Linked DNA regions of Desulfatibacillum aliphaticivorans DSM 15576. The protein of the gene in region 3 binds, or shares a complex with, the protein of the main gene of each other region. Links are inferred from orthologs where the notes say so. Each region holds a gene or a part of one and is shown on either strand. Other genes may lie near its edges.

The links.
Region 1: the proteins of dnaN (region 3) and G491_RS0111425 are in contact, whole or in part, in a solved structure (PDB 1OK7), measured with the Escherichia coli proteins. The link is inferred for Desulfatibacillum aliphaticivorans DSM 15576 from one-to-one orthologs.
Region 2: the proteins of dnaN (region 3) and dnaX are in contact, whole or in part, in a cryo-EM structure (PDB 8GIZ), measured with the Escherichia coli proteins. The link is inferred for Desulfatibacillum aliphaticivorans DSM 15576 from one-to-one orthologs.

The regions. Positions count from the first base shown.
Region 1 is NZ_AUCT01000010.1:105,525-108,659, reverse strand. What follows is about bases 109-3,087. They hold G491_RS0111425 (DNA polymerase IV), read right to left. Parts: upstream 2,204-3,087; coding sequence 1,013-2,203; downstream 109-1,012. Other genes in these bases: G491_RS0111420 (pyruvate kinase alpha/beta domain-containing protein), read left to right, coding at 2,344-2,895; prmA (50S ribosomal protein L11 methyltransferase), read right to left, coding at 109-1,006. Also shown: more of prmA, read right to left, coding at 74-108. UniProt on the Escherichia coli protein: Poorly processive, error-prone DNA polymerase involved in translesion repair and untargeted mutagenesis. Copies undamaged DNA at stalled replication forks, which arise in vivo from mismatched or misaligned primer ends.
Region 2 is NZ_AUCT01000011.1:85,435-88,565, reverse strand. Bases 51-3,025 are described here. They hold dnaX (DNA polymerase III subunit gamma/tau), read right to left. Parts: upstream 2,623-3,025; coding sequence 478-2,622; downstream 51-477. Other genes in these bases: G491_RS0112345 (YbaB/EbfC family nucleoid-associated protein), read right to left, coding at 61-375. Outside these bases: recombination mediator RecR, read right to left, coding at 1-36. UniProt on the Escherichia coli protein: Part of the beta sliding clamp loading complex, which hydrolyzes ATP to load the beta clamp onto primed DNA to form the DNA replication pre-initiation complex.
Region 3 is NZ_AUCT01000013.1:65,073-68,223, forward strand. Bases 37-3,031 are described here. They hold dnaN (DNA polymerase III subunit beta), read right to left. Parts: upstream 2,102-3,031; coding sequence 971-2,101; downstream 37-970. Other genes in these bases: gyrB (DNA topoisomerase (ATP-hydrolyzing) subunit B), read right to left, coding at 37-966; G491_RS0114110 (DUF4301 family protein), read right to left, coding at 2,392-3,031. In the rest of the region: more of gyrB, read right to left, coding at 1-36; more of G491_RS0114110, read right to left, coding at 3,032-3,151. UniProt on the Escherichia coli protein: Confers DNA tethering and processivity to DNA polymerases and other proteins. Acts as a clamp, forming a ring around DNA (a reaction catalyzed by the clamp-loading complex) which diffuses in an ATP-independent manner freely and bidirectionally along dsDNA.

The DNA.
Region 1 (3,135 bases), on a different replicon or contig from region 3:
GTTTGAGGCCCGGAACAACAGCTATATTTGGTTCCGACACCTATTATCAATAAAAATGGAGATGGGCGATTTGTCAAGGCATCCGTGCTGCAATGCCGACCCAACCGCCCGTCTCTTGTACCCTTTCAACGGAAAAACGGCAAGCGTCCAGTGCTTCCAGCACCAGATCCTTTTTCTCCGCCATGATTCCCGAAGCAATAAAAATCGAGCCCGGCGCCATAATCCGGGGGAGCCCGGGAATAAGCATTACGTTGGCTTCCGCCGTGATATTGGCCGCAACCATGTCAAAGGCGCCTTCCACAATTCCCGCCAGAAGATCCCCCAGCCATAACCCGAAATCACCTTCGTGAACCTGGTTGCATTTGAGGTTCTTGGCGGCCGCCTCCAGGGCGTCCATGTCGTTGTCGCAGCCGAAAACCTTGCGGGCGCCCAGCTTGTATGCCCCGATCATGAGAATGCCCGATCCCGTACCCACGTCCAGAAACCGTTCCGGCGCCTTTTTGAGGCATTCCGTTTCGATCATTTCCAAACACACGGCCGTGGTCGGATGGGTTCCCGTACCAAAGGCCATGCCAGGATCCAGCTCAATGAGCATGCGCTTTTCCGGGTTTTCGTAATCCTCCCAACTGGGCTTGATAACCAAGGATTCGCCGATTTCAATGGGATGAAAATGGGCCTTCCACGCGGTTTCCCAGGGCTGGTCGTCCTGCTTCGAAAAGTGGACGGAATAATCCGTCAGGACCGACCCCTTGAGGTCGTCCAGGGCCCGGGTCAAGTCCGCTTTGCGCCCTTCGAACAAATCGTCCAAAGGCAAAAAAGCCGTGACGCTGTGCTCCTTGCTGTCCGGAACGCTGGATCCCGAACCGTCCTGGACCATGCCGGTCTCGCCGGGCGTCGTCATTTCCAGGCCTTCCGCGCCGTGCTCCATGACCAGATAGGAGACCATTTCCTGGGCCAGTTCCGGCTCAGCGGCTTCAAATACGATTTTTATTTCCATCCATTGCATAGAATATTACCTGAGATTGTGTTTGGCGACGTCGGTAACCAGGGCCGCCGGCTCCACGGTCCCGGAGCCGAACCGGTCCCATATGCCGTCCAGGGCCTGGTTCAGCTTCCTTTTTCTCTCCGATGCCGTGGGATCGTCAAATAAGCCGGGCTGCCAGGCCTGACCGGGCGTTACCAGTTGGGACAAGGTCACGCCGAGAAGACGGACCGCTTTGCTGCCGACCAGGGTCTTTTGTAGCAGTTTTTTGGCGTGTGTGTAAATCTCTCCCGGATCGTCAGTAGGAGATTCCAGGGTGACAGACCGGGTGACCTGGACAAAGTCGGCGTATTTTACCTTGATGTTGACAGTCCGCCCTGTGGCTTCCTCCTTGCGCATGCGCCTTGCCACTCTTTCGGAAAGGAAGAGCATCCACTTGTAGGCCTCTTCCAGAGTGTAGACGTTATGGTCAAAGGTGATCTCCCGTCCGATGGACTTGGCCGCGCCCGGCGGTTCCACGGGGCGGTCGTCCATGCCTCGGGCGAAGGCGTATATGACTTCGCCGTTCCTGCCGAAATTGGCGGAAAGCATTTCCTGGGTCAGTTTTCTGACGTCGTGAATCGTCTTCACGCCCAGACTGCGTAATTTGTCTCGGGAAGCAGGCCCCACGCCCCACAACCGGGATATGGGCAGGGGATCCAAAAAATCCTGGGTTTTATCCGCAGGCACGACCAACAGGCCGTTGGGCTTGCACAGGTCCGAGGCGATCTTGGCGACCAGCTTGTTTTTGGCGATTCCTGCGGAAGCTGTGATGCCCAGGGATGATTCTATCTGCCTGCGGATATTGGCGGCGATTTCCTCCCCGGACCCGAAAAGACGGGTGGAGGAGGTGACGTCCATGAACGCCTCGTCCAGGGAAATAGGCTCCACAAGCGGTGTGTATTGATGGAAGATTTCAAAAACCTTGCGGGATATCTCCTGGTAGCGGGCTCTCCTCACCGGCAGAAAAACGCCCTTTGGGCAGAGCTTCCTGGCCGTGACAATGGGCATGGCCGAACGCACGCCAAGTTTTCTGGCCTCGTAGGAGGCGGAGCATACCACGCCGCGATTGCTCGCTCCTCCCACAATCACGCATTGGCCCCTTAATTCCGGGTTATCCAAGAGCTCCACGGAGGCGTAAAACGCGTCCATGTCTACGTGGATAATCAGGTTTTCCGTCATGAAGGTCTCCCCAACCTTGAATTCTCCCAACAATATTAATCTTTTGGAAGGCAAGGTCAATTGCTTTGACAAAAACAGGGTTTTAAAATAGTCCTTGAAAAGATGTTGCACCCCAAAGTCAATGCAAGGAGGTTTATATCATGTATTTCAACGCACCCGGAAAAGAAAACACAAAAGCGACTCTGGAAGCAGCTTATAAGCGCGCCCAGGAATTGGGCGTCAACGAAATCGTCCTGGCCTCCAGCAAGGGCGACACCGCCTACGCAGCCCTGGAAATCTGCAAGGGCATGAAGATCACGGCGGTCACCTACCACTGTGGGTTCACCACCCCCTTTGTGTCCGTGATGAAAGAGGAAATCAAGCAGGACCTGGAAAGCAAAGGCGTCCGGGTGATTTCCGCCACCCACGCCCTGTCCGGCGTGGAGCGCTCCCTTCTGAACAAGTACGGCGGAGGCCTGTGCCCCGTGCTGATTATGGCCGACACCCTCAAGCTCTTCGGCCAGGGCCCCAAGGTGGCCGTGGAAGTAAGCATCATGGCGACCGACGGCGGCGCGCTCACGGGCGCGGACATCATTGCCGTGGGAGGCTCGGGGCGCGGCGCGGACTCGGCCCTGGTGATCAAACCGGCGGGCCAGTCCCATGTCTTTGATATGAAAATCCGCGAGATCATCTGCAAACCCCGGGAATTCTAATCGGGTGATTCATAGGGCAGGCCTCCGCGCCTGCCCTGGTTTGTAGTTGCGGGGTCTCCCCGCATTTTTTCGTTGAGTGGCCTTGGCAGAGCAGTATCCTGCCAGGGTGCGCAAGCACATTTAGTGTGGCCTATTCACTATTTCAAAGCCGGAGTTGTCGACGGCCGTAAAAAGCAAGTCGAAACCATTTTTCGTAGTTGCGCGGTTCCCGCGCTTGTAGTTACGGGGTCTTCCCGGGTG
Region 2 (3,131 bases), on a different replicon or contig from region 3:
GATCAGATTGACCAGGCTGGGAGGGTAAAAGGACATGAAAGGAAAAACCTCATAAAAAAATTAGAACAGGCCGGGAATGTTCATGCCGCCCGTGAGCTTGCCCATTTCGCCTTGCACCATGTCCTGGCTTTTGTTCAGGCCTTCGTTAACGGCCGCCAAAACCATGTCCTGGAGCATTTCCACGTCTTCAGGGTCAACCACTTCCTTCTCGATCTCAATGGACAGAACCTGCTGCTTGCCGTTCACAACCACCTTGACCATGCCGCCGCCCGCGGAGGCTTCCACGGTCTTGTCCCCCAGTTCCTCCTGGAGTTTGGCCATCTGGTTCTGGAGCTTTTGAGCCTGCTTCATGATGTTGCCCATTCCCTTTTTCATGCATTCCTCCTTGTGCAAATAATGCTGGCGCCAAGCAAAGCCCGGCGCCCCGTTTACTGCGTATTATTTTGGCTCCCGGTTTTTTGGAACCAGGTTCCTATATTATTCCATTTGACGAATTTCTACAACCTTGCCGCCGAAAATCCGCACCGCTTCCTCCACCAGGGGGTGGTTCAACGCCTCCTGCTCCAGTTCCCGGCGCTTTTCCGCCTGGTTCATGACCGGGGCGGTCCGGTTTTCCTCGCTGGGCTCTTCGATGACGAATTGCACCTTGCGGCCGAAGAGGCTTTTGCATACGCCCGTGAGAATCGTCTGATTTTCCGGGGTGTTCAACTGATCCCGCGAAAAAGGCGCGCCGTCGGTTTCCAGGACGAAGCGGCCTTTTTCATATTCCTTTAAACGGCATTTTTCAAGGGTGAGGCCCAGCATAATGCTTTTTTCCTGCACATCCTTGGAAAAAGCCTCCCACGGATCTCCTTCAAACGGCGGCGGCTCCGGCTCGTCCTCTTCAGGCTCCGGGGCCGGTGCAGCCGGTTCTTCAGGCGTTGCAGCCTCCTGGACGACGTCCGGTTGAACCTCCCGGGTTTCATATTGGGGAGGACCGTAGTCCGGCTCCATGTCCGGGATAATGGGCTCGGAGTCGGCCGCAGCGTATGTGGGATCCGGCTCAGGATAATAAGGCGACTCGTCGTCCGACTGATAAGCATCCGAGTCGGCAGCCTGCTCGGGAATGGATTCCTCTTCAGGCTCCGGCGGGGCGCTCTCCACAGGAGCTTGCGGTTCGGGTTCCGGCGCCGCCTGGGGCTCCTCCTCCGGCGGTTCGGGCTCGGGTTCCGGTTCCGGTGTAACTTCCTTTTCAGGCTCCGCCGGCGGCTCCGGTTCGGGTTCGGGCTCCGGCTCAGGTGCAAGTGCTTCCTGCGGCTCCGGTTCGGTCTGAGGGTCAGACGCGGCGACAGGAGTGGATTCCTCGTGTTGAGGCGCCGCTTCCGCTGCGGAAGCCGTTGTCTCTTCCGGCGCAGGAGGCGCGCTTCCACCGCCGGACTCCGGCAGGGCGGGCGCCGGGCCGGATGCCGGGCCGATATTTATAATCTGGTCTTTGGACGCCGGCTGAGAGGCCAGAACCTCCAAGGCGGCGACTAAAGAGTCTATGGCGACGGCCGGGGTGATTTCGCAAATGCGGATCAGAGCCACTTCCAGGGCGAGCCTGGGCTGGGGCGACAGCCTGACCGCGGCCTCTTCTTTAAAAAGCAGGCTCAGGACCTGATTCACAAAAGCAGGAGACGCATTGGCGACCTGCTCCTGCATGGCCTGGATCTCGCCGGGAGGAATGTCCAGGAGCAGGCCGGGATCCCGGACCGTTTTCACCACGGTGAGATTCCGCAGGTGGTCCAACAGGTCGGCCATGACCTGCTTCAGGTCGTATCCCCTGGCGTAAAGTTGGTCCACGGCGGTGAGGCAGGCCGGGACGTCCCGGTCTAAAAGAGCCTGGGCCAGGGCGAACAAGGACTTGCGTCCGGCCACGCCCAAAATGTCCAGAACCTTTTCAAAGGACGCTTCGCCCGTGGAATAAGCCATGACCTGATCCAAAAGGCTCAACGCATCGCGCATGCAGCCGCCGGAGCGCCGGGCTACGGCCCACAAGCTTTGCTCCTCGATGGTGAAGTTTTCCAGCCCCGCCAGTTTGGCCAGATGCCCCACAATGTCGTCCAGGCTGATACGCTTGAAATCGTAGCGCTGGCACCTGGAAAGGATGGTCACCGGAATCTTATGGCTTTCCGTGGTGGCCAGGATGAACATCACGTGGGGCGGCGGCTCCTCCAGGGTTTTCAAGAGCGCGTTGAAGGCGGCCTGGGAGAGCATGTGCACTTCGTCGATGATGTACACCTTGTAGTTGCCCAAAGCCGGGGCGTACTGCACGTTTTCCCGAAGCTCCCGGACCTGCTCCACGCTGTTGTTGGACGCCCCGTCGATTTCAAACACGTCCACCGCGTTGCTGGCTGCGATTTCCTTGCACGAAGCGCAAACGCCGCAGGGCTCGGGCGTGGGGCCGTTCACGCAATTCATGGCCTTGGCCAGAATGCGCGCCACCGTGGTCTTGCCCGTGCCGCGAGGGCCGGAAAGGCACAGGGCGTGGGCCACCCGTTCCTGATTAATGGCGTTTTTCAGGGTTTCGGTAACATGAGGCTGGGCCACCACCTCGTCAAAGGTCTGGGGCCTGTATTTTCGAGCAAGTACAAGATAGGACATGGATTACCTGTAGGACCGCTATCCTGGATGAGTTCGGGAAAAAATAGCTGACTCTGGTTTCATAAACAATTTAAGGCTGGCTATCAAGACTTAGTGGAAAAAATCCGTCCGATTTGCCAAGAATCTTAATTGCTCTTATTCAAAAGTAAAATAAAATCAATTTTTTGTAAAAAATCTGCCGCAGTCCCCACGCCCATCTTTGGGTGGCCCAGGAAGCGTGGTTTGCTGCCTGGGTTGCTTAGCAACACAAGGTGCGACCTGCAAAGATGATAGAAATCGTAAACGTCAGGCGGGCGAAAAACCCGGTTCGAAACCGTTTTATCGTAGTTGCGAGGTCTCCTCGCAGTAGTCGCCGGGTCTCTCAGCCTGTTGTTGCGCGGTCCCCGCGCCCGTAGCCTCAGGGCTTGCCCTGCTCTTTATCCTGTCATTCCTGCCAACGCAGGAATCCAGAGTCCCTGTTTTTCATGAATTCGGGTTGCATCCGTTCTCCCGGCGTTTTTATAAAGGAC
Region 3 (3,151 bases):
GCTCACAATAGCTGTCAGGCCTTCGCGAACATCGTCGCCTGAAATTTTTGTTTGGGCGTTTTTGGCGACATTATCGCTGGAAGCGTATTGATTGATGGTCCTGGTGAGGGCCGCTTTAAAGCCGATCAAGTGGCTTCCGCCTTCCGCCGTGTTGATGTTATTGGCGAAGGTCAGGATGCTTTCGGAGAACGCAGTGGTGTATTGCAGGGCCACCTCAATTTCAATATTGCTTTTGGCGCCAGCCATAAAAATGGGCTTGTGCAGGGTGGTCCGGCTTCTGTTGAGGTATTCCACAAAGGATATGATGCCGCCCTTATACAGGAATTCCTCTTTCTCCTCGTCGGAGCGTTCGTCTTCCAGGGTGATCTTGATGCCCGCGTTGAGGAACGCCAGTTCACGCAGCCTCTTGCTCAGGATGGCGTACTGGTAATCCTCATCGGTCATAATGGTGGTGTCGGGCGCGAAGTGGATTTTGGTGCCGCGCTTTTTGGTCTTGCCGATGACCTCAAGCTCGCTGGTTTTCCCTCCCTTGGAGTAGGTTTGATAATAAATCTCCCCTCCCTGGTAAATTTCCACTTCCAGAAAATCGGACAGGGCGTTCACCACGGAGACGCCGACGCCATGGAGGCCGCCGGAGACTTTGTACGTCGCGTTGTCGAATTTACCGCCGGCGTGGAGCTTGCACATAACCACTTCCACGGCGGGAATGCCTTCCGTCTTATGCATGCCCGTCGGGATGCCGCGGCCGTTATCCTCTACGGTGACGCTATTGTCTTCATGAATAGTCACCTGGATATGGTCGCAATACCCGGCCATGGCTTCGTCGATACTGTTGTCCACAACCTCGTAAACAAGGTGATGCAAACCCTCGGTACTGACGTTTCCAATATACATGGAAGGTCTTTTGCGAACGGCTTCCAGTCCTTGTAGGACCTTGATATTTTCAGCGGTGTATTCTTGTGTCATTATTTTACATTCTCATGGGCATGATGACGGACAGATATCTCGGATCTTCAGAGCCTTCCAGAATGCAGGGCTTGCTGGAGTCCAGGATATTAACCTTGATCATGTCGCTTTTCATAGGATTTAAAGCGTCCACAAAAAAACGGGGGTTAAAGGCCGCTTCAAATGCCCCGCCATTAAAAGCAATGGGCATTTCTTCATTGGAATCTCCCAATTCCGGGTTATTCACGCTTACTTCCAGGCGCTGGGGATCCACCTTGAATCGGACGGCCCTGTAACGCTCAGAACATAAGATAGACATTCTTTTCAAAATGGAAACAAAAGGCTGCTTTTCAATCTCGAAAAAAGTTTCCAGATCATTAGGGATGACCAGATTATAGTCGGGATATTCCCCTTCCACCAGTCTGCCGATGATGGTTTCGGCCTCCTTTTGAATGACGAAATAGTTCTTCTGCACCCCAAGGCTTATCTTTCCTCCGCCTTCCGACACCCGAAGGATTTCGGTCATCACCTTTTTCGGCAGGATGACTCCCTTGGCGCCGTCAAAAGCAGGCGGCTGCATGCCTTCGTCCGGTATATAGTCCACCCTGGCCAGGCGGTTGCCGTCTGTGGAAACCATACGCAGGCCGTTTTTCTCCTCCTGGACGATTTTTTCCAGGTACACGCCTATGAGATGGGGCCGTTTTTCCTCTGAACTCATGCCGCCGGACAGATTGGTTTTTTCGATCATGTCGGCGAACACCAGGGAATCCAGTTCAAAAAGCTCCATCCCTTCCACTTCAGGCAGTTTTGGAAAGTCATTGGGATCCATGCCGACGATCTTGTATTGGACCTTGTCCTTGAAGATCTGCACCCAGCCGTTTTCCAGGTCCCGAACATCCACGGTGCCGTGGGGAAACTCCCTGACTATCTCAAACAGCTTTTTTCCCGGAATGGTGATAGTGCCTTCTTCTTCCACTGTGGCTGGATAATGGCCTTTAAAACCGATTTCCAAATCAGTGGCCACCAAGGTGATGGTGGAGCCCTGGGCAGAGATAAGCACATTGGCTGTGATGGGGAAGGTGGTTTTTCTACCCGCGATTCCCTGCACTTTTGTTATGCCGTCCAGAAAGATTTCCTTGCTGATTGAAAACTGCATGGCGTTCTCCAGAGTGATATTATTTTAGTTTATTCTAAAAACTTCATAATAAAAATAAGGATATTTCATATCTTCAAAAAAAGCAATAGGTCTTTAAAATAATTGAAAATAAATTTTTGAAAATATGTTGACACCCTTGTGAATCAGGCGCTGAAAAACCGGGGCTTTTGAACAGGAATTTTTTCTTTGTTAATAAGTCCCGATTAATCGTCAATGTTGCCGTCCTGGATTTAAACAGTCCGCAGCCGCCAAATCCAGGACCTTTTACCATAGCATAAAATAAGAAAAAATCATACCTGATGAGACGGAAGAAGGAGGTCGTTTACGGTTTTAACCGGATTAAAGGAGGCTTTGGACACTTCCACGAAAACCGTGTTCCAGCCCGACATGGACCCGTTCCATAAACCCGGGCGTTCCAGGGCCCTTAAGGGCCGCCCCTCCAGGGATTTTTCCGAAATAAAAACCGCATCATTATCCACAAAGTCGGTCAGGTCAAACTTGTTTCCCTGATAATCCGTAACTCCGACAACCACGTCCACGGGGTTGAAGTGGGTGGACGACGAAAAAATATCCACGGATTTTTGGGATTCCTTATTGATCTGGGCGCTTTCCACGATTTGGATGGTCGTGGCGCCGTCGTTTCCGCGCACCCAAAAAGGGGCGCCCCCGGGATCGCCCTCGTTTTTAACCATGCCGCAAATCCTGACCGGCCGGTTAAGCAGCTTAAGGACAGTCTCTCTGGTTGCCTCGGGGGTCAGGCCGTGAAAATGGGATTTCAGGCCGAATAAGTCCGAGACAAAGTCCACGGCTTCGTTAAGCATGGTAAAATTGGCGTCCTCCCGGGAAAGCATTCGGATGTATTTGAAAGTCCGGTCCTGGAGGAAGACCATGAAACCGCCCAAGGCCTTTTTCCATCGGGATCTTTCGGCCTTCAAGCGGTCGGGAACGACGTTGTCAATATTGTTGATAAAGATGATATCGTAATCCAGGGTATTGAGATTTTTCAGCAAGGCGCCGTGTCCGCCCGGCCGGAACAGAATGTGGCCGTCA